One region of the Variovorax pasteuri genome, then DNA from elsewhere that is predicted to be linked to it. Evidence: riboswitches for the same ligand, from Rfam matches in the RefSeq annotation. Region 1 holds a riboswitch; each other region holds the start of a gene.
What was found. A riboswitch is a leader RNA that binds a small molecule or an ion and turns the genes downstream of it on or off. The one in region 1 is predicted to bind cobalamin.

Region 1 (3,266 bases):
GCGTGGGCGACACGGTGACGGTGCGCTCCACCATCACCGACATCTACGACAAGAAGAACGGCGCGCTCGAGTTCGTCGTGAAGACCTCGCGCGCCACCAACCAGCGCGACGAGCTGGTCGCCGAACTGCGCGCGGTGATCGTCTGCCGCCACTGAAGGAACACCGATGAATGCCCTGACCTGCGACGCCGTTCAAGTCGGCGACGAACTGCCCGCGCTGCAGCTGCCGCCGGTGAACCGCACCGCACTCGCGCTGTTCGCGGGTGCCTCGGGCGACCACAACCCGATTCACATCGACACCGACTTCGCGCGCAAGGCGGGCATGCCCGACGTGTTCGCGCAGGGCATGCTGGGCATGGCCTGGCTCGGGCGGCTGCTCACGCAGTGGGCGCCGCAGTCGCAGCTGCGCCGCTTCGACGTGCGCTTCCAGGGCATCACGCACCTGGGGCATGCGGTGCGCTGCACCGGCCGCGTGGTCGAGAAGCTCGAGCACAACGGCGAGCCCTGCGTGCGCATCGAGGTGCTCAGCGCCAACCAGTACGGGCAGACGCGCATCGCGGGCGAAGCGCTGGTGGCGCTGCGCTGACATCACTTCAGGAAAGACAAGAGACATGACACCCAAACTCGCCGGCAAGGTCGCCCTCATCACCGGCTCGGGCCGCGGCATCGGCCGCGCCATTGCCTTGAAGCTCGCCTCCGAAGGCGCGCGCATCGTCGTCAACGACCTCGACGCCGAGCCGGCCGAAGACACCGTGCAGGCCATCCGCGCGGCGGGCGGCGAGGCCGTCGCCTGCGTCGGCAGCGTGGCCGCGCCGGATTTCGCCGAGCGCTTCGTCGGCACGGCGGTGAGCGAATACAAGGGCCTGGACATCGTCGTCAACAACGCCGGCTACACCTGGGACAGCGTGGTGCAGAAGATGACCGACGAGCAGTGGTACGCCATGATCGACGTGCACCTGACGGCGCCCTTTCGCATCCTGCGCGCGGCGCAGCCCGTGATCCGCGCGCTGTCGAAGGCAGAGACCGAAGCAGGGCAACGCGTGGTGCGCAAGGTGGTCAACATCTCGTCGGTGGCGGGCCTCTTCGGCAACGCGGGCCAGGCCAACTATTCGACCGCCAAGGCCGGCATCGTCGGGCTCACGCAGACGCTGGCCAAGGAGTGGGGACGCATGAACGTCACCGTCAACTGCGTGGCCTTCGGCTTCATCCAGACGCGGCTGACCGCCAGCACCGCCGAGGCGTCCACCGCGAACATCGAGGGCCGCGAGATCAAGGTCGGCATCAACCCCGGGCTGCTGGCGATGATGGAGCAGTCCATTCCGCTGGGGCGCGGCGGCACGCCCGAAGAAGCGGCCGGCGCGGTGTACCTGCTGTGCGCGCCGGAGTCCGACTACGTGAGCGGCCAGACGCTGATGTGCACCGGCGGCCTCACCGGCATCTGAGCGCGCTGCCGGGCGGCGAGGGCAGGTCCTTGCGGGGCGCGCCGCGGCATGCGGCTGATACACTCCGCCCGCGTTGTCAGGTGTCCTGGCGCCCCGTGGAAACGGCGGGGCGGCCAGGGTGAAACGGGAAGTCGGTGCGCGGCGGTGGAGAACACCGCGCCATGCCGACGCTGCCCCCGCAACGGTAAGCGAGTCAGAAGCAAGACCCCGGGATCCGGTCCCACGCCACTGTGTCACGAACGGCACGGGAAGGCGGTCTTTGCAGGAGAGCCGACGGCCCTCCGCTCGCGAGCCCGGAGACCGGCCTGACGACCAGCGCATGACCTTGCGGTGGGCGAGGATCGGCGGGCGACGCATTGCGTCCGGCTCGATGCATCAGGTCATCCGCCGGAACAGCATTCGCTGACGCCTCCGATTTCTCCCCCCCGCCGGGTCTTAACGACCATCAGTCGCGCGGCGGGCGCGGAGGAAACATCATGAACGAGCGAGCCATCGCTCCAAGCAGCGCTCCGCAGGGAGCGTGCACGCCGGGAACCGTGTGGTTCGTCGGCGCGGGTCCGGGCGACCCGGAACTCATCACCGTCAAGGGCCGAGGCCTTGTCGAACGCGCAGGGGCCATCCTGTTCGCGGGCTCGCTCGTGAGCGAAGCCGCCACGCGCTGGGCGCCGCCCGACTGCGAAATTGCCGACAGCAAGGACATGACGCTCGAGCAGATGTCCGCGTGGCTCATTGCGCAGGCCGCACGGTGCCATACCGTGGTGCGCCTGCAGACCGGCGACCCGGGCCTGTACGGTGCGCTCATCGAGCTGGTGCAGCCGCTGGATGCGGCGGGCGTGCCGATCGGCGTGGTGCCGGGCGTGTCTTCCGCCATGGCCTCGGCGGCGGCGGCGGTGGAGAGCCTCACGCTGCCCGAGGTCACGCAGACCGTGATCTTCACGCGCGTCGAGGGCCGCACACCGATGCCCGAAGGCGAATCGCTGGAGGCGCTGGCCGCGCACCACAGCACGCTGTGCATCTTCCTGAGCATCACGCTCATGGGCAAGGTCACGGCCGCGCTGACGGCCGCCGGCTGGTCGCCCGACGCCCCCGTGGTGGTGGTCCACAAGGCGAGCTGGCCGGGCGAGGAAAAGATCGTGCGCGGCACGGTCGCCACCATCCAGGCGCTGTGCCGCGAGGCCCGCATCGTGAGCCAGTCGATGATCATCGCGAGCCCCACGCTGGGCGCGCGGCAATGGACCACGCTGGCCAAATCCAAACTCTACGACGCGAGCTTCACGCACCGCTTCCGGCGCGCGAGCGTTCCCGTCCAGACCCTCCTGCAGGACCTTCCATGAGCACCGAAACCATTCTCCTGGTGGGCCACGGCTCGCGCGAAAAATCCGGCAACGACGAGATCGAGGCCTTTGCGGCGCAGTGGCGCGAGCGCCGGCCGGGCTGGCGCATCGAGGTGTGCTTCATCGAGTTCTCCGAGGTCACGATGAGCGAGGGGCTGCGCCGCGCGGCCAAGGGCGCGCAACGCGTGGTCGTGGTGCCGCTCATCCTGAATGCGGCGGGCCACGTGAAGATGGACATTCCGCAGGCCATCGACGGTGCGCGGCTCAAGTTCCCGATGGTGCAGTTCCTGTATGCGCCGCACCTCACGGCCTGCGACCCGATCCTGGCGATCCTGCGGCGGCGCCTGAAGGGCGCGATGCAGGCGCTGGACATGCCCGACCCCACCACCACCGGCGTGGTGATCCTGGGCCGGGGCTCGTCGGACCGGCAGGCCAACGGCGACATGGCGAAGATGGCGCGCTGGCTGCTGGAGGAGACCGACCACGAGCTG
Region 2 (3,266 bases), on a different contig from region 1:
GTACAGCGTGGGCACGCGGAACGCCGTGCCGGCCGAGGCGGTGAAGCGCAGCGCCGGCGTGATGGCAAAGCCGTAGGCCGCGCTGCCGGTGGTCTTGCCGCCGAACTCGCTGTCCTTGTCGTGGCGCACGTGCAGCTGCAGCGAATGCGGGCCTTGCACGAAACCGTAGCCCAGCGAAATGGCGTCCTGCGCGCGGTCGCGCGACAGCAGCTTCGACGAGGTGGTGGGCGCGTTTTCGAGCGCGTCTTCGCGGCGTTCGAAGGTGGCGCTCAGCAGGTGCGGGCCGAAGCGGAACTCGTTCTGGAACAGGTAGCCGCGCAGCTTGGTTTCGGTGCGGTAGAACGACGGCTGCGTCTTGTAGACGGTTTGCGAGTCGGTCACCTGCACGCGGGTGCTGTAGACGTCGTTCCACTTGGCCGACCAGGTCAGCCCGGCAGTGCGCAGCGTGTTGTTCGCCTGGTCGTTGGCGAAGGTGATGGGCAGCCGGCTGCGGTACGACACCGTGGCGTCGTAGCCGGCCGTGATGTCGCTGCTGAGCAGCGTGGCGTCCAGGCGCTGGTCCGGCGTGATCTGCAGGCCCAGTTTCACGTTGCCCGAGGTGCTGCGGTAGCCGTCGCGGTCGGGGCTGGTGAAGCCGTCCTTGCTGGGGGTGCGCTTGTCGACCGGCTGCACGTTGAAGCCCTTGCTTTCCTCGTGCTCCACGCCGAACGCATAGTCGAGCAGGCCCGACTTGCCGCTCACGCCGCCTTCGATCTTGCGCAGCCCCTTGCTGCCGAAGCCGATGCCCGCGTAGGGCCGCACGCCCTCTTCGCCGCGCCGGGTGAAGAGCTGGATCACGCCGCCCACGGCGTCCGAGCCGTACACCGCTGCGGCCGGTCCGCGCAGCACTTCGATGCGGTCGATCTGCGACAGCGGAATGCCTTCCCAGCCGGCGCCACCGGTGGATTGCGAGTCGATGCGCACGCCGTCGAGGTACACGGCCGTGAAGCGTGTTTCGGCGCCGCGGATGAACAGGCTGGTGGTGTTGCCCACGCCGCCGTTGCGCGAGATCTCGATGCCGGGCAGCCGTGCGAGCACGTCGGCCACGCCGGTCGCGCCGCTGCGCTCGATGGCCTGGCGGTCGACGATGGACACGTCGCCCACCAGTTCGGACAGCGCCTGCGGCGTGCGGTTGGCCGTGACCACCGTTTCGCTCAGGGCCGGGGCTTCCTGGGCATGGGCGAGGCCGCCGAAGGCGGACGCCAGCGCCACGCCCAAAGGCAGTTGCAGGCAGGCGAAACGCAGGCGGCGCACAGGCGCGCGGCCGCTGGAAAAGCAAACGTGGGAAATCATTGAATGGACCGAACGAACGTCTATACCCCTCGCCGGCCTCCCCGCCGGCGCCATGGGCGCCATGGCTGCCCCTGCGTGGATCGTTCACGCATGCGGCAGCCGCCTTGTTGGCCGGTATCCGGGCTGGCAGAACAACCCCCACCGCCTTCCCAGGCACCTGTTTCAGGGCGCCCAGTGGCTTGGATGGAAAGGGGTTGGCGCCTTGCGGCGCCGTCTGCTTGACCGTTGCGGGGGCAGCGCAGGCGGCTTCGGCCTTGAACCGACCTGCGTGAGGTCGGGGGGCTTCCACTCCTGCTTCCCGTTGAACCGCGGCATGTGAACCAGGCCGCAAGCACCAACGGGCGGCATTTTAGGCCCTGCGGGCTCTTCCTTAAGTCGAAAGTTGCGCCTCACCGCTAACATCGGTCGCCATATGCGGCCCGCCTCGGTATTCCTGAATCTTCGTTCGGCGCTGCAGCGTCTGCTGGGTGTTTCCGGCTGGCAATCGATGCTGCTGTGGGCCATCGTGGCCGGGCTGCTCGGCACGCTGGCGACCGAACTCTTCCGCGCGGCGCTCTATCACTTCGAACACCTGGTGCTCGGCCCCGGCAACGGGCTGGTGGCCATGGCGAAAGGCCTGCCGTGGTGGGCGCGCGTCGCCTGCCCCACGCTCGGCGGGCTGGTGGCGGGGTTGCTGCTGGTGTGGGCCAAACGCATCGCTTCGCGCAGCGCCACCTCCGACTACATGGAAGCCATCGTGCTGGGCGACGGGCGCATTCCGGTGGCGCAGACGCTGGTGCGCAGCGCGTCGTCGCTGGTCAGCATCGGCAGCGGCGGCTCCATCGGGCGCGAAGGCTCGATGGTGCAGCTCGCGGCGCTGGCGGCGTCGCTGCTGGGCCGGGTGTTCCGCTTTCCGGTCGAGCGGCTGCGGCTGCTGGTGGCTTGCGGGGCGGCGGCAGGCCTGACCGCCGCCTACAACGCGCCCATCGCGGGCGCCTTCTTCGTGGCCGAGATCGTGCTGGGCTCCATCGCGATGGAAAGCGTGGGGCCGATCATCATCGCCTCGGTGGTCGCCAACGTCGCCATGCGGGCGCTGCCCGGCTACCAGCCGCCTTACCGGATGCCGGCGTTCCCGGAGATCCACGGCACCGAGGTCGTGCTGTTCTGCGTGCTCGGCGTGCTGCTGGGCTTCGCGGCCATCGGCTTCCTGCGCGCGCTGCAGGGCAGCCGGGCGCTGTTCTCGCGGCTGCCGCTGGCGCTGCCCTGGCGGCTGGCGCTGGGCGGCCTGCTGATGGGCGCGATCTCGGTGCCGGTACCCGAGGTGTGGGGCAACGGCTACAGCGTGGTCAACGCGGTGCTGCACACGCCGTGGCCGTGGACTTTCATCGCCCTGGTGCTGCTCGCCAAGGCAGCCGCCACGCTGGCCACCGCCGGCTCGGGCGCGGTGGGCGGCGTGTTTACGCCGGCGCTGTTCTTCGGCTGCATGGTCGGTGCGCTGTTCGGCCAGGGGGTGCAGGCGCTGTGGCCGGCGGCCACCTCGGCGCCGTTCGCCTACGCCATCGTCGGCATGGGCGCGTTCCTGGCGGGTGCCACGCAGGCGCCGCTGATGGCGATCCTGATGATCTTCGAGATGACGCTGAGCTACCAGGTCATGCTGCCGCTCATGGCCGCTAGCGTCATCGCGTATTTCGTGGCGCGCTCGGCCAATGCGGGCTCCATGTACGAGATCACGCTGCGGCGCAACGAACAGCGCGACACGCAGTTGCGCCTGCGCGGGCTGCACATGCGCGACCTGGTGCAGCCGGCCGAAACGGTGGTGGGCCCCGGCGCCGACCGCGAGGCGATGAGCAGGATCTTCCTGCAGCACCCGGTGAAGTACCTGTACGTGGTCGATGCGGACAACCGCTACCTCGGCGTGGTGCCGCTCGCGGCGCTGGGCACTGCGCCCACCGAGA
Region 3 (3,266 bases), on a different contig from region 1:
AATCCCACCATCCAGACCGTGATCCGCAGCCACAACGAGCAGGAGGCGCGCCTGCTCACGCAGGAAACCTCCGCCACCGTGTTCCTCGGCGAACACGAACTGGCACAGGCCATGGCCCGCGACGTGGTGCAGCGCGCCGTGTCGATGGCAGTGCCGGCTTGATACACACGCCCACCGGCACGCCGGGTTCAGAGATCTTCGATGACCAGGGTGCGGTAGCGCTGCGCCATGGCATAGGGCACGGTGCGCACCGCCTCCATCAGCTTGTCGGCGGTTTCGCGGTCCTCGGTCTTGACCAGCAGCGCGGCATGGCCTTCCTGCGCGAGCTTGGTGTAGGCACGCACGGTGGCGCCTTCGGTGCCGGCGGACGGCAACGGGTCGTCGGCGAGTTCGACGGTCGGCGTGATCTGCGACAGCACGGCCTGCGGCGGCAGCAGGAAGATGTCGTCGCCGCTCATGCCGTTGTCGATCAACTGCTGGCCGACGCGGCTGGCGTCTTCCAGTTTGGCGAACATCACCATCGAGTAGCCCGTCGGATAGAACGCGCCGCCGATGGTCGCCCGCATGCTCGGGTCAAGGCTGAAGGGTTTCATGTTGCCTCCTGGGAAGGTTTTGCAAAGAACAGGGACCCGCTGACGGGTTGCATGTAAAACAGTAGGCCGGGCCACCGGTGTGCTCTGTAGGAGAAGCCCGGTAGCTGTCAACGGCTCGCGTCCTCCAGGCATTCAACACTCAGCCCCTTTTCATACCGCCCATGCCCTCTCCCAGGAACATCGCGCTCACCATCCACGAACTGGAGGTCGGCGAGTTCTATTGGGTGCTGATGGAAGCCGTGGACGACCCCGCCGCAATTCCCGGTGCGGCCGGTGCGGCCGGCGAGCGCACCCATGTCTACACGCCCCTCGAAGCGGCGCTGCAGCCGTATCCGACCTACTCGAACGCGCTGGCGGCCGGCGTGGCCATGATGCGGCGGCTGTTCGGGCCCGACGGCACGCCCGGCTCCCTATAATCCCGCCGGTTCGGTGCGGTAACTTTTTATAACTGCACCCAAACACGGTTCGAAGGTGCCCCGGGTCCATGTCGCATGGCCCTGGGGTTAAACGGGAAGCAGGTGCGCCGCGTCGTTCAAGACGCGTCAAAGCCTGCGCTGCCCCCGCAACGGTCAGCGGATCTGGAAATCCTTACGCGCGAGCCTCTTTCTTGAAGGCTCGGCAGTCACTGCGCTTCGGCGTGGGAAGGCGAGGGTTTCGGTCGTCGTGTGCTCCATTCGGCACACAGCGGCGCTCCGCGAGCCCGGATACCGGCCTTCGCAACCGCCTTCGGACGCAGCGGGAGTGCGTGTCCGGGCCTGCCGCTTCGCGCTTGCGCTCACCGTGGCAGCCCTTTCGCCTCTCCCGTCGCGTCCTTTATCGGTCGTGAGCCTGCGGGGACGCAGGCCGAAGGAGAAGCTACATGGGTCGAGCAACACGGGCGCGAAGTCGCCCGGGCACGGTTACGCGCGTGCCCTTTCATCGGGCGCGGCTGTCCGGTCTTTCACGCCTTTCAGGCCTTTCACTGGGGTTGGGCTTGGCCTTCGGGCCTTGCGTTTCCCTTGCGCAGCCGGCTGAAGCGGCCGACGCCAGCCAGAGCCCATCCCTGAACCCGGTACGGATCGAGGCCGACCGGCAGGCCCCGCTGGCCATCGACGAGCCCACGTCCACCGGCAGCCGGCTCGGCCTTACGCCGCTGGAAACGCCGGCCAGCATCGAGGTGCTGACGGGTGACACCATCCGCGCGCGCGGCGACGTGTCGGTGGTCGACGCGGCCACCCGTGCCACCGGCATCACCGGCTCGCCCGGGCCCGGCAACGGCGGCACCGCGATGGCGGCACGCGGCTTCACGGGCCACGGCTCGGTGATGCAGCTGTTCGACGGCACGCGCCTGTATGCGGGCGCTGGCACCGTCACCTTTCCGTTCGACACCTGGTCGGTCGACCGCATCGAAGTGCTGCGCGGCGCGGCCTCGGTGATGTACGGCGAAGGTGCCATCGGCGGCGCCATCAACGTGGTGCCCAGGAAGCCCACGCGCGGCCCCATCCGGAACGAGGCGCTGCTCACGCTGGGCTCCGACGCCACCCGCCAGGCGGCCTTCGGCAGCGGGGGGGCCATCAACGACAAGCTGTCGTACCGCTTCGACATCAGCCACCGCACCACCGACGGCTTCATGCAGCGCGGCGAGGCCGAGAGCCTGGCTGTGGGCGCGGCCGTGCGCCTGGACGTGTCGCCGCAGCTGCAGTTCACGCTCTCGCACGACGAAGGGCGCCAGACCCCGCAGCGCTACTACGGCGTGCCGTTGATCGACGGCCGCCTGAACAGCCAGACCCTGCGCCAGAACTACAACCTGGACGACGCAGAAATCAAGTACCGCGACAAATGGACCCGGCTCGACGCGCAGTGGACGCCGAACGACGCCGTCACCGTGCGCAACCAGCTCTACCGCCTGGAGAGCAAGCGCCACTGGCGCAACAGCGAGACCTACAGCTTCAACGCCACCACGCGCCGCGTGACGCGCGGCGACTACCTGGAGATCGGCCACGACCAGGAGCAGATCGGCAACCGCACCGACGCCACCTTCAAGCACAGCGTGTTCGGGCTGGCCAACCAGGTGCTGGTGGGCTTCGACGTGAACCGCATCGACTTCCAGCACAGCAACGACTCGCCCTACGGCGGGCGCTCGGTGATCGACCCGTTCGTGTTCAACCCCGGCTACTACGCCTCGCCCGTGGCCTACACGCCGCGCTACAAGACCAAGACCGACACCTACGCCTTCTTCACCGAAGACAAGCTGGCCTTCAACGAGCAATGGTCGGTGGTGGGCAGCCTGCGCTGGGACCATGCCAAGGTCGCGCGCACCGACCTGCTGAACGCCGCCAACAACCTGGGCAAGACCTTCGAGTACGCCACCGGCCGCCTCGGCGTGGTGTACGCGCCCGATGCGTCGCAGTCGTACTACGCGCAGGTGGCGCGCGCGGCCGACCCGCTCACTTCGCTGATCAGCACCTCGGCCGCGCAGGTGCCCTTCGAGTTGAGCACCGGCAAGCAAGTGGAGGTCGGCTACAAGCGCCAGCTGGCCGACAACCGCGGCGCCTGGACCGTGGCGGCCTACCGCATCGAGAAGAACAAGCTGCTCTCGCGCGACGCCAACGACCCGAACAAGACGCAGCAGGTCGGCAAGCAGTCCTCCGAGGGCCTGGAAGCCACGCTCGACCTGGCGCTCACCTCCACGCT

Region 2: it holds a riboswitch for cobalamin, as region 1 does, so the genes downstream of both, ACSFBM_RS06490 (TonB-dependent receptor domain-containing protein) here and cobM (precorrin-4 C(11)-methyltransferase) in region 1, are expected to answer to the same signal.
Region 3: it holds a riboswitch for cobalamin, as region 1 does, so the genes downstream of both, ACSFBM_RS09595 (TonB-dependent receptor) here and cobM (precorrin-4 C(11)-methyltransferase) in region 1, are expected to answer to the same signal.

What each region holds. Positions count from the first base shown of each region.
Region 1 covers NZ_JBPJZS010000004.1:100,788-104,053, forward strand. Annotated here, with positions in the region: gene ACSFBM_RS16855 (MaoC family dehydratase N-terminal domain-containing protein) at 1-155, shown strand, start outside; gene ACSFBM_RS16860 (MaoC family dehydratase) at 166-585, shown strand; gene ACSFBM_RS16865 (SDR family NAD(P)-dependent oxidoreductase) at 611-1,441, shown strand; cobalamin riboswitch at 1,503-1,764, shown strand; gene cobM (precorrin-4 C(11)-methyltransferase) at 1,918-2,775, shown strand; gene ACSFBM_RS16875 (sirohydrochlorin chelatase) at 2,772-3,266, shown strand, end outside.
Region 2 covers NZ_JBPJZS010000001.1:1,373,548-1,376,813, reverse strand. Annotated here, with positions in the region: gene ACSFBM_RS06490 (TonB-dependent receptor domain-containing protein) at 1-1,332, opposite strand, end outside; cobalamin riboswitch at 1,425-1,685, opposite strand; gene ACSFBM_RS06485 (ClcB-like voltage-gated chloride channel protein) at 1,745-3,266, shown strand, end outside.
Region 3 covers NZ_JBPJZS010000002.1:518,837-522,102, reverse strand. Annotated here, with positions in the region: gene ACSFBM_RS09610 (cation:proton antiporter domain-containing protein) at 1-162, shown strand, start outside; gene ACSFBM_RS09605 (hypothetical protein) at 189-593, opposite strand; gene ACSFBM_RS09600 (hypothetical protein) at 755-1,009, shown strand; cobalamin riboswitch at 1,047-1,323, shown strand; gene ACSFBM_RS09595 (TonB-dependent receptor) at 1,567-3,266, shown strand, end outside.